DNA from 2 places in the Gordonia sp. DT218 genome. Region 2 is predicted to be linked to the other one. Evidence: riboswitches for the same ligand, from Rfam matches in the RefSeq annotation. Region 2 holds a riboswitch; the other holds the start of a gene.
What was found. Region 2 has a riboswitch for S-adenosylmethionine ahead of ACPXCG_RS00835 (bifunctional o-acetylhomoserine/o-acetylserine sulfhydrylase). Riboswitches for the same ligand answer to the same signal wherever they lie in the genome.

Region 1 (3,206 bases), on a different contig from region 2:
GACCGAGACGGCAGAACCGTACTGACCAGTGAGAAGCAGTGTCAACACAGCCCGGGGTGAGACGAAACACACCACCGGTCTCACCCCGGGCCATCGATGTCGACGCGTCAGGCGACGCGTCCCCGTCCGGGGTCCAGGAGGGGAAGCACCTGTTCACGGACCCGGGCCGTGGTGGCCGAACCGTCGAGCGGCACGATGATGACCGCGTCGGCGATCTCGGCCACATAGATGTCGCGGATCAGCGAGACCAGCCCGTGTGGCGTCCCGACGTACCGGATCGTCTCGGGTTCGTTCGCAACCGCCGGGCGGTCGTCGAGATCGGCGGATGCGCGCGCCGATGCCGGATGCGGGGCGATGGCCGCCTCCACTTCGAGCGCGACGACAAAGTTCGCCTGATCATTGACGCCGGCCAGTAGCAGCGATCGCGCCCGCTGCGCATCGCGCAGGGTCGGCCGCCGCACGACGATCGGGAACGCCGTCGCCGAGGTGTCCCCTGCCAGGGCGACCTGTAATCGAGGGCGGCCGATGCTGATCGTCGACGACGGGCGTGCGTATTCGATGCTCATCATGTCCTCGCTCTCGTGGTCAGTCTCGCCAGCGCGCCGACGAGGCGGTCGATGTCGCCGGAGCCGGTCCCGAGTCCGAAGCTCGCCCGCACCGCGCCGTCCGGATACCCCAGACGGTTCAACAGCGGGTGCGCGCAGAACTTCCCGTCGCGGACGCCGATTCCCGCACTCTCGCTGAGGAAGACGGCCGCCGCCCGCGGCGTGCAGCCGTCGACGTCGAAGCCCGCGATACCGACCCGGTCGGTCGAGTCCTCGAAGATCCGCAGCTCTGTGACACCGTCGATCGTCGCCAGCCCGTCGTCGAGGCGTGCGCGCAGTAGTTCTTCGTGCAACCCGATGTGCTCGAATCCGATGGCGTCGAGCGCGTCGCATGCGGCCGCGATGGACACGGCGCCGAGCACATTGGGCGAACCCGCCTCGTGACGGGCCGGGCCGGCATGCCACTCGATCGCGGTGTCACCGCCGATGTCACCGCCGGTGGCGCCGACCGAGACGCTCGCCGAGGCGCCGCCGCCGGCCAGGTAGGGCTCGGCGGCGTCGAGCCAGTCCGGGCGTCCGATCAGCACGCCCGCCCCGAACGGCGCGTAGAGCTTGTGCCCGGAGAAGACCAGGTAGTCGATGCCGTGACCGACCATCGACACGCGACGATGGGCGACGAGCTGGGCGGCGTCGATGAGGATGCGCGCGCCGTTGCGGTGGGCGATCGATGCCAGTCGACCGATCGGCAGCACCTCACCGGTGACATTCGACGCCGCGGTGACGGCGAGCAACGCGGCCGGCGCCGCGGCGAGTTCGGCCTCCAGCGCCGCGAGGGTGTCGTCGATGGTCGCGCACGCACGGACCACCCGCACCCGCGACGACCCGTCGCGATCGGGCGCGCACCACGGCAGCAGGTTGGCGTGATGTTCGATGTCGAGCACCACCACGTCACCGCGGGTCGCATGGGCTGCGAGGTTGATGGCGTCGGTGGTGCCGCGGGTGAAGACCACGGCGTCGTCGGCGCGTGCCCGGACGAATCCCCGGATCACCTCGCGGGCCTGCTCGTAGCGGGCCGTGGTGACCTGGGACAGGTGGCCGGCACCTCGGTGGACGCTGGCGTACTGCGACAACGAGCTGGTGACGGTCTGCGCCACCGCGGCCAGTGCCGGCGCGCTGGCCGCGTAGTCGAGGTTGGCGTATCGCACCGTCTCACCGGTCGAGCACGGCACGCACTCGTCGGCACCGACGACCTGCGCCAACGGCGGGATCGTCTCGGTGTCGACGACCGGGGTATGGGGAGCAGGGGTGTTGAAGGGCACTGGGGTGTTGAAGGGCACCGGGGTGTTGAAGGGCACCGAAAGGACAGCAGTCATGACAAATAGCTCCTGAGGAATCCGCACTTGCCGTGATCACTTCGAACACGGCCGGGTCGTCACCCGGAGCACCCCACCGCGGAGGAGGGTTGCCGACCAGCGAGCCGGGGCTTGTCACTGGCACTCATGACCCACGTCAAGATTCACCGATGGCGCCTCGACGTGTCAATTTTCACTCAGCCTGCGCGAAACTCCCGCGATGCTGCGCCGGTAGCGTGAGTGCATGGCGTTTCCCGACGACAGCGTCTCCCCCGTGATGTTCGTACTGTCACGCCCACACGGCACGGTCCGCGGTCACGGGCAGCGGCGTCGGTTCACCGAGGCCGCGGCGGCCGCGCACGCCGTCCGGGCCGGAGCGGTCGATGCGATCACCGGGGCGATCCCCTTCGACCAGGACGATCGCGCAGCGCTCGTCGCGCCGGTCGCACTCACCCACGATCCGGCGCCGTTCGCCGGCACCCCGCCCCGCCACCACGACGTGACCTCGAGGACCCTCCACCCGGACCACGCGGTCCACCGCGACCGGGTCACCCACGCGATCAAAACCATCGCCGACGGCACGGTCGACAAGGTGGTGCTGGCGCGGGCGGTCGACCTCTCCGTCACACCGGTCGTCGACGTCGACCACCTCATCGGCGCACTCGCGCACGGCAACACCGAGCACAACGCCTTCGCCGTCGACGTCAGCGCGGCAACCGGCGACAGCTCGTGGTTACTCGGAGCCAGCCCGGAGGTGTTGCTGCGCAAGCACGGTCGCGTGGTCACCGCCCAGCCCTACGCCGGGTCCGCACCACGGTCATCGGACCCCGAGACCGACCGCGCCGCCGCAGCCACGCTGGCGTCATCGGGCAAAGACCTCGCCGAGCATGCGTTCGTCGTCGACTATCTGCGCGACCGCCTCGGCCCACTCTGCGCGGACCTGAAAGCCCCGCCGACGCCTGAGATCCGCGCCACCGGTGAGATCTGGCATCTCGCCACGCCCATCCGGGCGACGCTACGCGATGACTCGGTGACCGCGCTGGACCTCGCGTTGCTCCTCAGCCCTACGCCGGCCGTCTGCGGTACACCCAGTGATGTTGCCGCACAGTTCATCCGGGATGTCGAGGAGCCGCGAGGCCTGTATGGCGGTGCGGTCGGCTGGTGCGACGGCGACGGCGACGGCGAATGGATGGTGACCATCCGGTGCGTTCAGGTGGCCGACGATCGGCACACCCTGCGCACGTGGGCGGGAGGCGGCATCGTGGCGCAGTCCGACCCTCAGGCCGAGCTGGACGAGACGACGGCCAAG
Region 2 (3,206 bases):
GTCACGGCCGGACTCGCCTCGGAGACCGCCGGCGGGGTGGAGCTGTACTTCGGCGCATCATAGGCACTACCGGCCGTGGAATCCGCCGCCGAGCTGCCCTCCGACGTAGCGGAAGACGAGGCACCCGAACCAGCGGAACCGGTTGCCGGCGCGCCACTGTCGACAGCCTGCGGTTCGTCGACGGCGGTGAGCGCTCGCAGAACGGCGGTCCGCTGCTCGGCGGACGATTCATCCGTCGCAACGGTCGTGAGCACGCTCGCGGCACTCTCGGTCGCCGTCGCCTGGGGGCCGGGGAACTGCGCGGCCAGGAATCGCACATAGTTCACCGGAGCCAGGATGATGCTCTTCGCGCTCGCGGCGAGTGCGGCAACGCCTGCCTCGACCTCGTCCGGCGCTGCATGGACGATGCCGTCGAGGATGTCCTCGAACACGAAGAGGTCCGGGAGGTAGGCGCCGTAGCCGAGGTTGGGCAGTTGGGGCAGCTGGTCCTGGACCAGCCGGACCAGGGGCTGCAGGTTCGCCAACGATGCGCCGTTCGGCACATCGATGGTCCAGTGGCCGGCGAGGAAGTCGGGGATCACATTGCCGTCGACCCCGATTGCCTCGGCACCCTGGCGGATGACGCCGACGATCGCGGAATCCTGGGGGACCATGCAGGTGGTGGTCGAACCGGCGGCACATTCGGTGGTCGGCCACTCGGCCGGATTCAGATACATGCGATATGGGTAGTAATTGTGCTTGGTGAAGTAGCCGACCAGTCCGTCGATCGCGCCGATCGGATCGTGTAACGGATCGGGAAGGTCACAGATGGGATCACCGGCCGCGCACACCGTGGTCACCGGGATGGTCCCGAAACCGCCGTCGCGGGGGCCGGTCATGGTGAGCCCGGGAATCACACCGATCAACGCCAACTCGATGCCCTCGCCCCCGAGGGTCCCGTCACGACGCGGATCGGAGTAGAGCTCGCCGGAGATGACCGGGATCTTGTCGCCGTTCTCATCGAGGACGAAGTCGCCGTTGCCGTCGACCTGGTACTTCCGGATCTCGACGTCGTCGTCAGGATCGTCGGGGGTGTTGTGGATGTCCACCTTGCCGACCCGGTCGTTGCCGATGTCCGACAACACGTCACCCGCCACCCGGGCGCCCTGCGAGTAGCCCGCAACCACGACCGGACTGCCGGGGCATTCACTCTGGTAGGTGGCGATCGCCTTCGTCGTCGCTGCCTCCCCCTGCGCCACGCTGTCGTCGTAGCCTGCGGCACCGAGCGGCCAGAGCGTCGTCGGATAGTCGGCGTAGATGACCCGGTACGGCTCGGCGGCGTAGTCGGTGTCGTCACCGGTCCCCAGCGTGTTGTCCAGCCCCGTCCCGCTGTATCGCTGCTTGATCCCGACCAACGCCGCGCCCTCGGGATCGTTCGTCCCCCCGACGACGACGACCGCACCCCCGCCACATTCGGCGGCAGCGGCCGTTCCGATGGCCCCGGGCACGCAGAACGCCGCGACGACAGCCAGGCTCGAGCACGCGGCGATGAGTACGACGGAGGCCCGACGCGAGATCGGGAAGCGGGTTGTCATACGTTCGGCCTTCGTCCAACCTGGCGCACACCGGACCGGATACGCGTCCCCAGGGCTGGCCACAGGGTAAATGTACGATCTCAAAACACGAATCCCCATTAGTGATGCTAACGATTTCTAACTGATGTTTTGCCAACGCAAGACGGGAATTTCATCCATTCAGAGGACAGGTGTCATCAGATCGGATCACCGCGATCAGGAGGGTTCTCACGTCGCCGGCGCCGTGTTATATCCTTGACGCCAGGTCATGAGCATCAGCGCAAAGCCCCGGCTTGCTGATCGGCAACCCTCCATCCGCGGTGGGGTGCTCCGGGTGATGACCGGGTTGAGGAACTCGAGTTCGAGCTCCCCGGCAAGCGCGGGTCCGAAGGTCGGACCCCACCAGGGTCGTTGCACCCTGCCGACCGTAGAAAGCGATGACACAGTCATGTCCGACGCCCCCGAAGAGACCAATCCAGTCGACACCTGGAGCTTCGAGACCAAACAGATCCACGCGGGTCAGACCGCGGATCCGACCACCAACGCTCGAGCGCTACCGCTGTACCAGACCACTTCGTACGTCTTCAACGACACGCAGCACGCCGCGAACCTCTTCGGACTGGCCGAACCTGGCAACATCTACACCCGGATCATGAACCCGACGCAGGACGCCGTCGAGCAGCGCATCGCCGCACTCGAAGGGGGTGTCGCCGCCCTGCTGGTGGCCTCCGGACAGGCAGCCGAGACGTACGCGATCCTCAACATCGTCGAGAACGGCGGACACGTCGTGTCCAGCCCGCGTCTGTACGGCGGTACCTATAACCTCTTCCACTACACGCTGCCGAAACTCGGTATCGAGGTGTCCTTCGTCGACGACCCGGAGGATCTCGATTCATGGCAGGCCGCGATCAAGGACAACACGCGAGCCGTGTTCGGCGAGACGATCTCCAACCCCAACAACGAGATCCTCGACATCGAGGGCATCGCCGAGGTCGCTCACCGTCATCAGCTGCCACTGATCGTCGACAACACCGTCGCCACGCCGTACCTGCTCAATCCGCTGGCACACGGCGCCGACATCGTCGTGCACTCGGCCACCAAATACATCGGCGGCCACGGCACCGCGATCGGCGGCGTGATCGTCGACGGCGGGGCCTTCGACTGGCGTGCCCAGCGCGACGGCAAGGATCTCTTCCCGGGTTTCACCACCCCGGACGCGAGCTATCACGGCGCGGTCTTCGCAGATCTCGGCGCGCCCGCCTACGCATTGAAGGCGCGCGTGCAGTGGCTCCGCGACACGGGTGCGGCGATCTCCCCGTTCAACGCCTTCTTACTGGCACAGGGACTCGAGACGCTGAGTCTGCGCGTCGAGCGCCACGTGTCCAACGCCCAACGTGTCGCCGAGTTCCTCGAGCAGCATGCACAGGTGGAATCCGTTGCGTACGCGGGACTCTCGTCGTCGGCGTGGTACGAGCGCGGACAGCAGATCCTCCCCAAGGGGCAGGGCGCGATCGTCTCGTTCGAGATCACCGGAGGGGTCGACGCGGGGAAGAGCTTTGTGGATGCCCTCGGACTGCACAGTCATGTCGCGAACATCGGTGACGTACGGTCGCTGGTGATCCACCCCGCATCGACCACGCACAGCCAGCTGAC

Region 1: another riboswitch for S-adenosylmethionine. It lies ahead of ACPXCG_RS13435 (aminotransferase class V-fold PLP-dependent enzyme); the one in region 2 lies ahead of ACPXCG_RS00835 (bifunctional o-acetylhomoserine/o-acetylserine sulfhydrylase).

Annotation. Positions count from the first base shown of each region.
Region 1 covers NZ_JBNCNS010000003.1:409,784-412,989, reverse strand. The annotation lists gene ACPXCG_RS13440 (hypothetical protein) at 108-566, opposite strand; gene ACPXCG_RS13435 (aminotransferase class V-fold PLP-dependent enzyme) at 566-1,918, opposite strand; SAM riboswitch class IV at 1,937-2,050, opposite strand; gene ACPXCG_RS13430 (isochorismate synthase) at 2,142-3,206, shown strand, end outside.
Region 2 covers NZ_JBNCNS010000001.1:181,408-184,613, forward strand. The annotation lists gene ACPXCG_RS00830 (PE-PPE domain-containing protein) at 1-1,574, opposite strand, end outside; SAM riboswitch class IV at 1,818-1,939, shown strand; gene ACPXCG_RS00835 (bifunctional o-acetylhomoserine/o-acetylserine sulfhydrylase) at 2,002-3,206, shown strand, end outside.